Regions from separate parts of the Streptomyces kryoterrae genome, predicted to be linked through region 3. Evidence: riboswitches for the same ligand, from Rfam matches in the RefSeq annotation. Region 3 holds a riboswitch; each other region holds the start of a gene.
What was found. Region 3 has a riboswitch for cyclic di-AMP ahead of ACW4TU_RS39155 (C40 family peptidase). Riboswitches for the same ligand answer to the same signal wherever they lie in the genome.

Region 1: it holds a riboswitch for cyclic di-AMP, as region 3 does, so the genes downstream of both, ACW4TU_RS10615 (M23 family metallopeptidase) here and ACW4TU_RS39155 (C40 family peptidase) in region 3, are expected to answer to the same signal.
Region 2: it holds a riboswitch for cyclic di-AMP, as region 3 does, so the genes downstream of both, ACW4TU_RS20990 (M23 family metallopeptidase) here and ACW4TU_RS39155 (C40 family peptidase) in region 3, are expected to answer to the same signal.

Annotation. Positions count from the first base shown of each region.
Region 1 is NZ_CM133358.1:2,536,532-2,541,649, reverse strand. Features, by position in the region: gene ACW4TU_RS10630 (DNA gyrase/topoisomerase IV subunit A) at 1-45, opposite strand, end outside; gene ACW4TU_RS10625 (M16 family metallopeptidase) at 444-1,793, shown strand; gene ACW4TU_RS10620 (M16 family metallopeptidase) at 1,790-3,178, shown strand; cyclic di-AMP (ydaO/yuaA leader) riboswitch at 3,393-3,560, shown strand; gene ACW4TU_RS10615 (M23 family metallopeptidase) at 3,574-4,347, shown strand; gene ACW4TU_RS10610 (GntR family transcriptional regulator) at 4,536-5,118, shown strand, end outside.
Region 2 is NZ_CM133358.1:4,857,415-4,862,532, forward strand. Features, by position in the region: gene ACW4TU_RS20980 (PrsW family intramembrane metalloprotease) at 1-307, shown strand, start outside; gene ACW4TU_RS20985 (aldo/keto reductase) at 329-1,273, opposite strand; gene ACW4TU_RS20990 (M23 family metallopeptidase) at 1,388-2,452, opposite strand; cyclic di-AMP (ydaO/yuaA leader) riboswitch at 2,464-2,621, opposite strand; gene ACW4TU_RS20995 (PP2C family protein-serine/threonine phosphatase) at 2,879-4,000, opposite strand; tRNA gene ACW4TU_RS21000 (tRNA-Met) at 4,178-4,251, opposite strand; gene ACW4TU_RS21005 (dihydrofolate reductase family protein) at 4,306-5,118, opposite strand, start outside.
Region 3 is NZ_CM133358.1:8,793,233-8,798,350, reverse strand. Features, by position in the region: gene ACW4TU_RS39170 (hypothetical protein) at 1-198, shown strand, start outside; gene ACW4TU_RS39165 (ATP-dependent Clp protease proteolytic subunit) at 347-991, shown strand; gene ACW4TU_RS39160 (hypothetical protein) at 999-1,307, shown strand; cyclic di-AMP (ydaO/yuaA leader) riboswitch at 1,691-1,870, shown strand; gene ACW4TU_RS39155 (C40 family peptidase) at 1,874-2,347, shown strand; gene ACW4TU_RS39150 (DUF6243 family protein) at 3,504-3,719, shown strand; gene ACW4TU_RS39145 (ATP-binding protein) at 4,315-4,776, opposite strand; gene ACW4TU_RS39140 (helix-turn-helix domain-containing protein) at 4,989-5,118, shown strand, end outside.

The DNA of each region.
Region 1 (5,118 bases), 6.3 Mb from region 3:
CTCGAAGTCATCGGGCGGCGGGGTCTTCGTGGTGCGGCGGGCCATCGCTGCCGGCTCCTTCTGATTCCTGGTCGTTCGCCTACGGGGGGCTTGTGTCGGTGTCGAGAGCCCGATCGTGCTCAGCCCTGCGGGCCTCCGCGCGCTCGCCCTCTCGACACCGACGCGCCCCTGCGGCTCACTCTTGCTGAGACATGAACGGGATCTGACGCGGACCATTGTGGACTGTCGCACTGACAACGCGGACCAAGGCCCGTGCCTGCGGCGGTGTTGGGCGACGGCCGCTGTTGCTGAAACGTACCGCCTGGCACCCGAGGAATCTCGCTGTCGGCGTACGTCCGCCGGGAACTTCGCCAGCACTCCACACGCTTGCATACAGTGGCAGGACCGGCAGGAAAACAGCGGTTGCAACAACCGCATCCGCGATCGAAGGGACGTACATGCCCATGGGTCACACGGCCACAGCCGAGGCAGGCTCCGGCGGCCTGACAGCGACCGAGCACCGCCTCGCCAACGGGCTGCGCGTGGTGCTCTCCGAGGACCACCTGACCCCGGTCGCAGCGGTGTGCCTCTGGTACGACGTCGGGTCGCGCCACGAGGTCAAGGGCCGTACCGGCCTGGCTCACCTCTTCGAGCACCTGATGTTCCAGGGTTCGGGCCAGGTGAAGGGCAACGGCCACTTCGAACTGGTCCAGGGCGCGGGCGGCTCGCTCAACGGCACCACCAGTTTCGAGCGCACCAACTACTTCGAGACCATGCCCACCCACCAACTGGAGCTCGCCCTCTGGCTGGAGGCCGACCGCATGGGCTCGCTGCTCGCGGCCCTCGACGACGAGTCCATGGAGAACCAGCGGGACGTCGTCAAGAACGAGCGCCGACAGCGCTACGACAACGTCCCCTACGGGACGGCGTTCGAGAAGCTGACCGCCCTCGCCTACCCGGAGGGCCACCCCTACCACCACACGCCGATCGGCTCGATGGCCGACCTCGACGCGGCGACGCTCGAGGACGCCCGCGCGTTCTTCCGCACGTACTACGCGCCCAACAACGCCGTCCTGTCGGTCGTCGGGGACATCGACCCCGCCCAGACGCTGGCCTGGGTCGAGAAGTACTTCGGATCCGTCGCCGGGCACGACGGCAAGCCCGCGCCGCGCTCCGGCGCCCTCCCCGACGTCATCGGTGAGGAACTGCGCGAGGTCGTCGTCGAGGAGGTCCCCGCGCGCGCGTTGATGGCCGCCTACCGGCTCCCGGAGGACGGCACGCGTGCGTGCGACGCGGCCGACCTGGCGCTCACCGTCCTCGGCGGCGGCGAGTCCTCCCGCCTCTACAACCGGCTCGTACGGCGGGACCGTACGGCGGTCGCGGCCGGGTTCGGCCTGCTGCGGCTGGCCGGAGCGCCCTCCCTGGGGTGGCTGGACGTGAAGACCTCGGCGGACGTCGAGGTGCCGGTCATCGAGGCCGCCGTCGACGAGGAGCTCGCCCGGTTCGCCGCGGAGGGCCCCACGGCCGAGGAAATGGAGCGCGCCCAGGCCCAGTTGGAGCGCGAGTGGCTGGACCGGCTCGGTACGGTCTCGGGCCGCGCCGACGAACTGTGCCGTTTCGCGGTGCTGTTCGGCGACCCGCAGCTCGCCCTGACCGCCGTGCAGCGCGTGCTCGACGTGACGGCCGAGGAGGTCCAGCAGGCCGCCAAGGACCGGCTGCGCCCCGACAACCGCGCGGTGCTCGTCTACGAACCCCTGACCGCCGACACCGCCACCGACACCGCCACCGACACCGACGAGGAGGCGGCCAAGTGACCGAGCTCGCCACGATGGAGTTCCACCCCCAGCCCCAGGCGGGCGAGGCCAGGCCCTGGGCGTTCCCGGCACCCGGGCGCGGCACGCTCGGCAACGGACTGACCGTCCTGCGCTGCCACCGCCCGGGCCAGCAGGTCGTCGCCGTCGAGGTACTCGTCGACGCCCCCCTGGAGGCCGAGCCGGCCGGTCTCGACGGAGTGGCCACGATCATGGCCCGGGCCTTCTCCGAAGGCACCGACAAGCACTCCGCCGAGGAGTTCGCCGCCGAGCTGGAGCGCTGCGGCGCCACCCTCGACGCACACGCCGACCACCCGTGCGTGCGCCTCAGTCTCGAAGTCCCCGTGTCGCGGCTCCCCAAGGCGCTCGGTCTGCTGGCCGACGCCCTCAGGGCGCCCGCGTTCTCGGACAGCGAGATCGAGCGGCTGGTGCGCAACCGGCTCGACGAGATCCCGCACGAGACGGCCAACCCGGCCCGTCGTTCCGCCAAGCAGCTGTACAAGGAGCTGTTCCCGGCGGACTCGCGGATGTCCCGTCCGCGCCAGGGCACCGAGGAGACGGTCGCGAAGATCGACGCGGCTGCCGTACGCGCCTTCTACGAGAGGCACGTCCGGCCCGCCACGGCCACCGCCGTGGTCGTCGGCGACCTCACCGGCATCGACCTGGACGCGCTGCTCGGTGACACCCTGGGGGCCTGGACGGGCTCGTCGGCCGAGCCGCGGCCCGTGCCGCCGGTGACCGCCGACGACACCGGCCGGGTCGTCATCGTGGACCGCCCCGGTGCCGTGCAGACCCAACTGCTCATCGGCCGCATCGGCGCCGACCGGCACGACCGTGTCTGGGCCGCCCAGGTCCTCGGCACGTACTGCCTCGGAGGCACCCTCACCTCCCGTCTGGACCGTGTCCTGCGCGAGGAGAAGGGCTACACCTACGGTGTACGGGCGTTCGGCCAGGTCCTGCGCTCGGCCCCGGACGGCACGGGTGCCGCGCTGCTCGCCATCAGCGGCTCCTTCGACACCCCGAACACCGGTCCTGCTCTGGAGGACCTCTGGAAGGTGCTGCGCACCCTCGCGGCCGAGGGGCTCACCGACGCCGAACGCGATGTCGCGGTGCAGAACCTGGTCGGCGTCGCCCCGCTCAAGTACGAGACCGCGGCGGCCGTGGCGAGCACGCTGGCCGACCAGGTCGAGCAGCACCTGCCCGACGACTACCAGGCGACGCTGTACCGGCAGCTCGCCGCGACCGGCACCGTGGAGGCCACCGCGGCAGCCGTGAACGCCTTCCCGGTGGACCGTCTGGTGACAGTCCTCGTCGGTGACGCGGCGACGATCGAGGAGCCCGTCCGGGCCCTCGGCATCGGTGAAGTGACCGTCGTCCCCGCCGAGTAGCGGCATCGGCGTAACGAAAGGGGCCCCGGTGACGAAAGCGTCACCGGGGCTCCTTTGTCCATGTTGATGCGCAAGTTGTCCGTATTGAGGGAGAGGTGGACTGTCTGCACTGTGGCATGCGCTACAAATCCCGTGATCGGTTTGTTGATTGAAAGACGTCCCGCTTAGCGTCTGTCCGGCTGTCCGTCATGCACCGCGCCGCACCCGCGGCACCGGACAGTCATCGCCGAGTCCCCGTACGGCGCGAGCCAGGGGAGCCGGGGACCCACCATGTGCAGTCCCTGGGGTGAATCGGATGCCCGCGCGTGCAGCGAGGGTGTCCGTAGGAGACCTTCCTGCTCCGAACCCGTCAGCTAACCCGGTAGGCGAGAAGGAAGGAAAGGACCCACCACCACATGGCGTTCACCCGCGCCACCGGGAAGCACCGTCGTCCCAGCCGCCCCAGTCTTGTCACCCGTACGACCGTCCGCGCGGCCGGCGTCGCGGCCCTCGCGACCGCCGGCGTCGTCGGCTCCCTGGCCGCTCCGGCGCTCGCCGCGGAGTCCGCCGTCGAGCAGACCGGTCTCACCCCGGTGATCTCCATCGGCGAGTCGCTCGCCGTCCAGATCGACGCGCAGGCCGCCGCCCAGGAGCAGGCCGCCGAGAAGGCCGCCGCCGAGGAGCGGGCCGTGGCCGCCGCGCAGAAGGAGGCGGAGGAGCGGGTCAAGGAGGCGCGCGAGGCGAAGGCCCGTGCCGCCCGTGCGGCCGAGCGCAAGCGCCTCACCAGCTATGTCGCCCCGATCGCCGGCTCGTACATCTCCACGGGTTACAAGACGGGCGGCGCCCTCTGGTCCTCCGGCAGCCACACCGGCGTCGACTTCCATGCCGCGTCCGGCACCACCGTCCAAGCGGTGGGCTCCGGCACCGTCGTCGAGGCCGGCTGGGGTGGGTCCTACGGCAACAACATTGTGATCAAGATGATTGATGGTACATACACTCAGTACGGCCATCTGTCGTCCATCAATGTCTCCGTCGGTCAGACGGTCACCCCGGGCCAGCAGATAGGCCTCTCCGGGGCCACCGGCAACGTCACCGGTGCGCACCTCCACTTCGAGGCGCGCACGACCCCGGAGTACGGCTCGGACATCAACCCCGTCGCCTACCTCCGCTCGCACGGCGTGAACGTCTGACGACCCTGCGCACCACTTGTCGTGGCCCCGGCTCCCCGAGCCGGGGCTTTCGGCGTTTCGGAGGGCGGTGTGTCCAAAAAATATCCACGGATTCCGGCCTGCCGTCGGAAATTCCGGTTCTCTGCAATAGAGTCACTGAACACACGTCAATCGTCGACGTTTCACGGGGATTAAAGCGGAGGTCGGACATGCGTATTCCGGCGCACTCGGTATGCACGGCGATCCGGGACGACATCGTCGCCGGTGTCTACGAGCGCGGCAGCCGGCTCACCGAGGAACTGCTCGCGCGCCGGTACGGCGTCTCACGCGTCCCCGTCCGCGAGGCCCTGCGCACCCTGGAGGCCGAGGGCTTCGTGGTGACCCGACGGCACGCGGGCGCGTGCGTCGCGGAACCCACCGAGCAGGAGGCCTCCGACCTGCTGGAGATGCGCATGCTCCTGGAGCCGCTGGGGGCCTCCCGGGCCGCCCAGCGGCGCACCGAGGCCCACCTCAAGGTGCTGCGGGGCCTGGTGAGGCTCGGTCAGGAGCGGGCCAGGAGGGGGAACAGCGAGGATCTGCGCTCCCTCGGGGGCTGGTTCCACGAGACGCTCGCCCAGGCCTCCGGGAGTCACGCCCTGACCTCGACGCTCACCCAGCTCCGGCACAAGATCGCCTGGATGTACGCGGTGGAGGCGCCGGCCAGCCCTGTCGAGTCATGGGCGGAACACGGGGCGATCGTGGACGCCGTGGCGCGCGGTGACAGCGAGCGGGCGCGGGCGATCACGGCGCTGC
Region 2 (5,118 bases), 3.9 Mb from region 3:
GGCGGGCGCCGACTTCGTCGTCCGGGAGCAGGAGCTGCTGGGCGAGCTGTGGCAGCGCAGGGAGGTGGCCCGCCCGGCCCTGGACCACGCGGCCCACGCGATCGCACCGGCGCCGGCTCCCGTCCCGCCGGTCACCTGGCCGCCGTACGGCCGGCAGGGGTACGGGTACGGGTACGGGTACGGACCGACGACGCCGTACCCCTCGTACAGCCAGAACATCAGCCCCGGCCTCGGCCACATTCCGAGCCCCAGCCACAACCGGCCCGTCCACGACCCGTACCCGGCCTACAACCCGTACCGCTCCTAGCCTGCGGCCCTCAGGCGCCGCTCACGCCGAGGCCGCCGTGAGGCTCGCGATCTCCGCGTCCGTCAGTTCCAGTTCCGCGACCGCGAGCAGCGGCGGGAGCTGGTCCACCGTGCGGGCGGACGCGATCGGGGCGGCCACCGTCGGCCGGGCGGCGAGCCAGGCCAGGGCGACCGTGGCGACCTCCGCTCCCCGTGCCGCCGCGACGGCGTCCAGCGCGGCCAGGACCTTCCGGCCGCGCTCCGACTCCAGGTGCCGGACGGCGCCTCCCGCACGCGGGCTCTCGACGGCCGTACCGGCGCGGTACTTGCCCGTGAGGAAGCCGGAGGCCAGCGCGTAGTACGGGACGGCGGCGAGGCCCGTACGGGAGGCGATGTCGCGTCGCGGGCCCTCGTAGGTGTCGCGGGAGACCAGGTTGTAGTGGGGCTGGATGGCCACGTACTTGGCCAGGCCCTCGCGGTCGGAGAAGTCCAGGGAGTCCTGGAGCCGCTCGGGCGAGATGTTGGAGGCGGCGATGTACCGCACCTTGCCCGCGGTCACCAGTTCGTCGAGGGCGCCGATGATCTCCTCGACGGGCACCTCGGGCTGGTCGAAGTGCGTGAAGTAGAGGTCGATGTGGTCGGTGCCGAGGCGGCTCAGGGAGGCGTCGGCGGCGGCCTTGATGTTGGCGCCCGACAGGCCGGGGTAGTCGGGGTGCTGGCTGACCTTCGTGGCGACGACGATGTCCTCGCGGTTGCCACGCGCCTTCAGCCAGTTGCCGATGATGGTCTCGGACTCGCCGCCCTTGTTGCCGTCGATCCAGGCCGAGTAGGAGTCGGCGGTGTCGAGGAAGTTGCCGCCGGCCGCGGCGTACGCGTCGAGCACCTCGAAGGATTGCGTCTCGTCGGCGGTCCAGCCGAAGACGTTGCCGCCGAGGGCGAGCGGGAAGACCTCTAGGTCCGATGATCCGAGCTTGCGGAGTGCAGTCATGCTCATCGTCAACGCGCGCCACGGAGGACCTGATTCCGGCGGGTTCACGAAGTTCGTGTAAAAGCCGGACCGGCAGCCCCGAGGTCAGGACCGCCGGTACCGGAAGGGTGTCTCCTACGGGTTCAGGCCCATGCTCCGCAGCCACGCCATCGGGTCGATCCCGGCACTGTCCGAGCTGCTGGTGTGCACCTCCAGGTGGAGGTGGGCCCCGGTGACGTTGCCGGTGGCGCCGACGCGGCCGATGACGTCACCCGTGGCGACCTTCTGGCCGACGCTGACGTTGATCGACGACTGGTGGGCGAACCACAGCTCGGTGCCGTCGTCGAGGGTGAGGATGGTGCGGTAGCCGTAGGAGCCGCTCCAGCCCGCCTCGGTGATGGTGCCGCTGTGGATGGCCTTGATCGGCGTGCCGGTGGGCGAGGCGAAGTCGAGACCGGTGTGGTAGCCGGAGGACCACAGCGAGCCGGCCTGGCCGAACGTCGAGGTGATCGTGTACGACGAGGTCGGCAGCGTGTACTGCTTGGCGAGCTCGACGAGACGCGCGGCCTCCAGCTTCGCCCTGGCCGCTTCGGCCACCTTCTTCTTCTCGGCGGCGACCTTCGCGGCGGCCTCCCGCTTCACCTTGGCGGCCTCGGCGGCGGCCTTCTTCGCGGCGGTGTCCTGGGCGGCCTGCTGGACCTTGGCCTCGGCCTGGTCCTTCTGCTGCTCGGCCTGGAGGATGATGCGGGCGCGCAGGGCCTCGCCGGCGTCGCTGGTGCCCTGCTGGGTCTCCTCGGAGGTGACGCCGACGCTGCTGAGCGCGGTGGCGGAGCCCTTGGGCTCGTCGTCCGAGTCGTCGTGCGTGAAGGGCGAGCCGACCGAGGGCAGGTCGGGGATGGAGATGGAGACCGGCGGCTTGCCGGTCTGCGCGGTGGCCATGCCGGCCCCGCCGACAGCGGCTATGACGCCGACGCCGAGAACGGTGGAGCTGCGGGCGAGTCCTCCGCCGCGCTGCTTGCCGACGCGGTGCCGGCCGCGAACGGGTCGGGTGGAGTCCGCGGTGGGATTCCACTCCTCCCAGGGGCCCTCGTCGGTGCGCCGACCGCCGAGGCCGAAGGTCGGGATCTTGCCCGCCTCGGTCTCGCTGCTGCGCTGACTCGGCACGAACGGGGCCTCTGGGGCAGCCGGGTTTGACGCCACGTGGGCGTGCTCCTTTCCTTCCTTCTCGCCTACCGGGTTAGCTGACGGGTTCGGAGCAGGAAGGTCTCCTACGCGCGTATACCTGCCGTGTTGCCACGGAGGCGGACGAGCGATTCACCCCAAGGTGGTGGTTCCCCGGTTCCCTTGCGGGATTAGGCACGTGCGCACGGAGCCGACTCTTGTGTCGGCTGGGACTACCGCGCTGCGTTATCGAACGTTAATAGACCTGGCCACCTGATTCCAAGCTGTTCCCGTTGATCATTAATCCTTTTCCTGAGGACTTTCTGGGTCACCACCGGTGAAAATCGGGCGAGTTGACCATGACGCAAGTGACTCCTGAGTATTGACTGTGTGTCAGATCTTGCGCGGAGAGAGGCGGAGAGAGAGCGTTCGCTCACCTTCGGTGACAACCGATGAGAACCGGCCTCACGGCCGTCGTACGGCGAGCAGCGCCATGTCGTCCGTCGTCCCGCCACCCGAGTGCCGGCGCACCTCGTCCGCGAGGGTGGCGAGCAGGGTGGCCGGGGCGCGGAAGACGCGGCCCGTGAGGCGGTCGGCCGGGTCGAAGAAGGTGCCGTGCTCGTCGCGGGCCTCGGAGAGCCCGTCGGTGTGCAGGAGCAGCGTCGCGCCGCCGGGGAAGGGGGTCTCCTCGGTGCGGTCGGGCCAGGTGCCGAGGTCGCCCATGCCGAGCGGCAGCGCGGGCGCGGACGGGTCGAGGATGCGCAGGGTGCCGTCGGCGGCGAGGAGCAGGGGCGGGGGGTGGCCGCGGTTGAGGATGCGTACGATCCCGTCGCCGTGCGGGAGTTCGGCGAGGACGGCGGTGGTGAAACCCTCGGCGGCCTCCAGCCCGTCGCGCCGGGCGCCCTCGCGGGCGAGGGCCCGTTCCAGCCGCTGGGCGACGGCCTCCAGGGTCGCTTCCTGTTCGGCGGCCTCCCGGAACGCCCCGATGACGACGGCGACCGCCGCCACCGCCCCCATCCCCTTGCCCCGCACGTCCCCGAGGACGACCCGTACGCCGTACGTGGTGTCCTGCACGGCATACAGGTCGCCGCCGATGAAGGCGCCCTCGTGGGCGGCCTCGTACCGGGCCGCGATCTCGAACCCGCCGATGCGTGCCTCCGGTTCGGGCAGTACGGCGCGCTGCACGGCCTCGGCGATCTCGCGGGCCGAGGCGAGGCGCCGGTCGCCCCGGCGCACCATCCGGTTGATGACGGCGGCCAGGACGGCGACCGTGGCCACGGTGACCGTCTCGGTGATCGAGTCGGCGTCCGCGCTGAACCCGAAGCGGAGGTGGACGACGTACTCGGCGAAGAGTGCCGCGGCGCCGGTGACCACCGTGGTGCGCAGGGAGGAGAGCGGGGCGGCGATGAGCGGAGCGGCCGTGAAGAAGGGGATGGCGGTGAGGTGACGCGGGGTCGCGTAGTCGTAGACGATCCCGGTGAGGATCAGGAGTGCGGGCAGGACACGGACGAGGGTCCGCACCCGGGAGATGGCCTTTTCTTCCGGCTCGCCCGCTGCCGGGTCCAGGAAGTGCCCCGACCGTCCCACGCGTCTCGTCTCCCGCCGGCTCACCACGGCCTGTCCGTCCCGACCAGGTTTCCGGGGGCGGGTGCGGCGGGCGAGCCAGGTGGACCGACCGGGCTAAGAAACGACTCGGGGAAACGCCCCGAGGAAACGACTCAGGGCCGGAAACCAGTTTCCTGGTTTCCGGCCCTGGGCCTTTAGTAGCGGGGACAGGATTTGAACCTGCGACCTCTGGGTTATGAGCCCAGCGAGCTACCGAGCTGCTCCACCCCGCGCCGTTGAATGCAACTATACGCCATCCGCGGGACGCCGATCACCACGTTTGATCGTCAGCCCGCGAGGTGGGCGTTGGGAGCCTTGGCGCGCTCCTCGCACTCGGGGAGTACGACGACCTCGACGCCCTCCTGCGCGAGCAGCCCGTTCCCGTCCGCCGCCACCACGAAGGTGTCCGGCTCACGCCAGGCGGTCACCACCCGGCGGACGCCCGCGTCGAGGATCAGCCGGGCGCACGGTGCCGGGCGGGACGCGCGCCGGGCGCAGGGTTCGAGGCTGCTGTAGACGGTGGCCGTCTGGAGCCGGGGGTCGGCCGGGTCGAGCTTGGCGAGCGCCGCCTCCTCCGCGTGCACGACGGGGTCGCCGCCCTCCCGTGAGTAGCCGCGCGCCAGTTCCGTACCGTCGGCGGCCACCACCACCGCCCCGACACTGAACGCCGTGCTCGACGCCGGACACCGCTCCGCCAGTTCGCACGCCAGTGCCAGCCAGCGCCGGTCGGCGGCGGAGGCGAGCGGGCCTGCGCCGGGGGCGGTGGGCTCGTAGGTCATGAGGACGACGTCCTCGATACGTCGGGTCTCCGTGAGCCGGAGCCGGCCGCCCTGGTAGGCGCCGGGGCCGAAGAGGCGGGGGGCGTCGGGGTCGCCGACGAAGAGGGGCGCGAGGACGAGCTGGAGTTCGTCGGCGAGGCCCTGCCGGAGGAGCTGGGTATGGACGGTGCCGCCGCCCTCGACCATGAGGCGCCTTACGCCCCGTACGTCGTGCAGGTGTTCGAGCAGGGCCCGCCAGTCGAGGGCGCCCGGGCCCAGGGAGACGATGTCCACGCCGGCACCGAGGTCCGCCCGCCGGGCCTGCTCGGCGCCCTTGTCCGT
Region 3 (5,118 bases):
TCCCTGCGGCCTGCCGCGCCGGACAGACCCTGGACCGACTCGGACCTCCAGCTCACCTTCAGCCTGAAGATCCAGGCCGCCGCGCAGCACATGATCACCCCGGTCGAGATCGCGGACGCCCTCAACGAGATCGCCGTATCCCGCGGCTGGCCGGCGCTCACCTTCTACGGCAGACCGGACGAGGCCCCGCTCATCTGACCCCCACACCCGCGGACTGGACCGTAAACCCCGTGGCGCGGCGTGCTCCCCGGGGTTTTCGCTGTCAGCGAGCACCTCACGGAGTCCTCGCGCCAGACTCTGTACGTCCTGTACATTTTTTACGGAAGCCACCGAGGAGGCGCGCGCCATGAAGGACAGCGACGACCCGTCAGCCCGTTACGTGCTGCCCGAGTTCACCGAACGCACCAGCGCCGGGAGCCGGACACTGGACCCGTACTCGAAGCTCCTGGAGGAACGGATCGTCTTTCTCGGGACGCCGGTCGACGACACCTCGGCGAACGACGTGATGGCCCAGTTCATGCATCTCGAATATCTGGCGCCCGACCGGGACATCTCGCTCTACATCAACTCCCCTGGGGGCTCGTTCAGCGCGATGACGGCGATCTACGACACGATGCAGTTCGTCACCTGCGAGGTGGAGACGATCTGCCTGGGGCAGGCGGCCTCCGCTGCGGCCGTGCTGCTGGCCGCGGGCACGCCGGGCAAGCGCAGCGCGCTGCCGGGGGCTCGGGTGCTGATCCACCAGCCCTCGCTGTCCGAGCCGATCCATGGACAGGCCAGCGATCTCGCGATTCAGGCCCGGGAGTTGGGCCGGGTCCGTAACCTGCTGGAGGAACTGCTCGTACGGCACACCGGACAGAGCCCGGAACAGGTCGCCGCGGACATCGAGCGGGACAAGATTTTCGATGCCCAAGCCGCCCTGGAATACGGCCTGGTGGACCGGATCGTGCCCAGCCGCAAGTCCTCGCCCCCCGCCCCCGGCACGAGGTGAGCCGCCGATGCTTCCGCCCGAACTGCCTCCGCTGCCCGCACTGACGCGCGCGGAGGGCGAGTTGATCGACCGTTACCTCGAAGTGGCCGATCTGCTCGGCCGCATCAACCCGGCCTACCACGGCGACACGTACCGCGGCCTGCGGGCCGCGCAGGCGCTGGTCGTTAAGGCGGTGGCGTTGCGGGACGCGCTGGAGTTGATGCATCAGCGGGGCGAGGCCGAGGTGCACGCCCCTACGCTGGCGCGTGCGCTGCGTGTCCTCGACGGGGAGCGCCGCACGGCGCGTGTCACCGTTCCGCGTGAGCCCGCCAGTTGACCCACCCGGTCGACGGAGCCGCGCCGGGCGAGCCGAAGCGTCTCGGCGCCCGACCGTCCGGAACGGGGCGGGAAGTGACTGCACAGCATCCCCCGTTTGGAGTAGTCGCGGCTCCCTCGATCAACCCGTTCGGCTTGCGCGACGGGCGTAGTTCGTAACCGAAACGAGACCGCTCAAGCGCTGGTCCGAGGGTGCGCGCCCCCTTCGAAAGTCGTCCGGGGGTACGGGTGTCCACCCGAATGGGCCAGCGGTGAGTAACGCCACAAAGCCCCGATTCCATTGGGATTTTCCTACTTCCATGAGCCAAGATCCCTTCCTGACGACAAGCCCCCGCCACAAGAGGCGGGGCGATCCGGGCGGACGCCGAGTCCTGCCGCCGCCCGGATGACCGGTCGACAGATGTGCACCGGCAGGAGTGGAGGACCCAGGCACGACGGGTCGCCGGAACGGTCACGCCATGACCGGGCCGAGCAGCCCTTGGGGTGAAGCCGCGTCAGCGGCCGGGCAACTTCGCCAGCCCGAATCCGACAGGTCATCCTTCACAGGCGGCTGACGAAGGGTTACGCATGTCTGCGCTCAATCGTGTCCCGTCGCTGATGACCCGTGCCGGTACGGCCTCGGCTCTCACCCTCGCCGCCGTCGGCGGCACCCTGGTGATCCCCGGCATCGCAACCGAAGCCGCGGCGATCGCACCGTCGACGAAGGCACTTCAGATCGCGGCCTCCAAGAAGGGCTCGCCGTACAAGTACGGCGCCGCGGGACCGAAGAGGTTCGACTGCTCCGGTCTCACGCAGTATTCGTTCAAGAAGGCGGGCAAGTCCCTGCCTCGTACGGCGGCGGCTCAGTACAACAAGACCAAGCACATAGCCGCCAAGAGCCGTCGGGGCGGAGACCTGGTCTTCTTCCACTCGGGCTCGAACGTCTACCACGTGGGCATCTACGCCGGAAAGGGAAAGATCTGGCACTCCCCGAAGACCGGGGAAGTCGTGAAGCTCCAGAAGATCTGGACGAAGAGCGTCTGGTACGGCCGGGTCAGCTGACCTCCCCGGGGCGGGACGGCGGCCGTAGCCAAGCCGCCGTCCCGGCCCGGGACCCGTCTCACAGCGGCAGAAGCGACAGCAGTGGCTCCAGCAGGAGCAGCGCGCAAGGGTCTGTCCGGCGGATCAGGCGTCGAGACGGTCACCGGCACCACGATGACGGGCCAAGGGCCTGTCCGGCGGATCATGCCGCAGACACGGGGTGTCACACGCCGGTCTGCCGCGTCGTCGTCGGTTGCCGACGCTCCGCGTCGACGCCCGTCAGCCGCCTTGCAGCCCGGCGCCAGGAGCGCCACCGCCGGAAACCCCATCGGGGCCAGCGCCACGATGATCAGCGCGAGCACGAGCAACAGCGTCCGGGTCAGCGCGGGACCGTCCGCCGGCACGAACTGCGGCAGCAGACTCAGGAACGTGATGGGCGCCTCCGGATTGAGCGCGCTGGTGACGAAGCCCTGCCGCCACGAACGCATGGCGGTCCGCGCCTGGTCGGCCACCGCCGCCCCGGGCTCTCGGAGCGACCACAGCGTCCGCGCCCCGAGGCACAACACGTAAGCCCGGCCAAGGAGTTGCAGCGCGGAAGAGCGCGGGCACCGCCGTGAGTACGGCGGCCACACCGGCGACGGCCAGCGCGGTGCGCGGAAGCAGCCCGCCGGTGATCCCCAAGGCGTACGCGACCCCGGCCTGCCGGGAGAGGACCGGTCCTGCTTCCTGACCGGGGAGACTGGGCCGGCGGCGGCTCGCCGAACTGAACCGGGCCAGGAGCGTCTGGGAGCGGCACTCCGATGGGCGGAACTGAGAGTGCCCGCTTTCCGTGAGCGGATCGATCTCGGACTCTCTTGGCCGAACGACTTCAAGGAGTCGGCCTGGCCCAGTAACGCCCGTCTGGGCCTACTCCGGGCGGCGGCGACCACCGGCGGGTGCTGAGATCCCCGGAGGGAGACGGCTGAGCCCGGGCGCTGGTCGAAGGCCCGGCCGGCGCCGGGCGGCGAAAGGGTTGGTGTGCGGTGCCGACGGAACCGGGTAACGTCTTTGTCATGTTCTTCCAGGCGCCGATCTACGAGTGAGAGCGTGATGGGCCCCTGCTGACGTCCTTCGATGTCGCCGCCCGTCCCCCACCGATGAATCCGTAGATCTCTTCACATCAAAACCGGGAGAACCCGTGACCGTGAGCAAGAACATCAACAACCCCGTGGGCATGGGCGGTGGCAAGCGCAAGAAGCTGTCCCGCGCCGAACGGCAGAACAACGGTCCGCACCGCAACCTCGACCGCCAGGGTGCGGCCGACCAGAAGGCGGAGCTGGTGCGCAAGATGCGCGAGAAGACAGGCGCAGCCGAGGGCGCCGGGCAGACGGGCGACGACACCGCACAGAGCTGACGTACCGCCGCCGCAGGGCGGCACCGCACGAGGCAGGGCCCGGACCGCGACGCGCGGTCCGGGCCCTGCTGCCGTACCGGCTGCCGCCGGTCGCGCTCAGCTCTGGGCCGACCCACCCGCCTCTCGGCAGACCACCCGGGGTAGCCGCAGTTTCGGCGGCCCCGTCGCCGCCACCACCCCGAACCGCATGGACCTCGACGCCACCGCGACACCCCCCGCACCGACCGGGCCTTCCGCGACTTCCTCGCCGCACTCGGGCATCTGTCCAACGGCGACCGCTCAACCGCCTGCCGCACCCGGGAACGCGTCGGCAGCAGCACGACCAGCACCGACACGGCGTCGGGTACGTGGTGCCGCGAGCGGTCAGACCAGATCAGCCTTTTTTGGCCGGAGGCTCCCGGCAACCCCCTCACTCACACTTCGCCGGCAACGCTCAGGGTTCGATGACACGGGGCCACGGGGCCACGGGGCACGGGCACGGGTCAGCACATCCGCAGCTTGTCCCGCCTGCCGAGAAGCTCGAACTCACCAGCCCTGCTGCGGGGCGCGTTCGGCCGCGCGCACGGCAGCGGCAGCCTGGCACAGGGGCGAACCGTTACGGCTCCTGCTGGCCGAGCGCCGTCACCGGGGGCCTGGCCGGGACCGTCCACGGGAGTTCGATCGACACCGTCTTGCCGCCCTCGCGGGTGGGGTGGACGCGCAGTCTGCCGCCCGACTCCGCGGTCAGCCAGCGGATGATGACCATCCCTCGGCCGTTGTCCTGCTGCACGGCGGCGGGCAGGCGTTTGGGAAAGCGCGGGTGACTGTCGGTCACTCCGATGCGCAGGTGTTCGTCACGGTCGAGGGCGACGTCCACCGTGAAGGTGGGTGACAACCCGAAGGTGTGCTGTACGGCGTTGGTGGCGAGTTCCGAGACGATCAGACGGATGCTGTCGGCGGCTTCGGTGTCACCCGACAAGCCCCATTCCGCCAGCACGTTGGTCACATACGCGCGGGCGGCGGAGACCGAGGCGGGATCGCTCGGCAGAGTGACGGATGCTTCCAGGTGGTCTGCCATGGCGACGTCGTCCCTTTCCCACAGGACCGCGGCCCGACACGGAGCGGCTGGTTCGAGTACGGTCCCGGACTGGTGCTTCGCGCCAGACTGCCATTCCCGCGCCGGTCACGGGGTGCGATCCACCAAGATATGCATATATCTGTCGCTCGAAGCGGTGAACTCTGCGACCCCAGAGCGTATTTCGGCGGCTCATTAGGAGTAAGGAGTGGCCCATGCAGTACGGTCCCGCGGTGCGCCGCCGAAAACTGGGTGCCGAACTGCGCGCGTTGCGCGCCAGCGCCGGTCTCACGAGCGGTGAGGCGGCCCGTCTGGTGGGCTGGCACCAGTCGAAGGTGAGCCGGA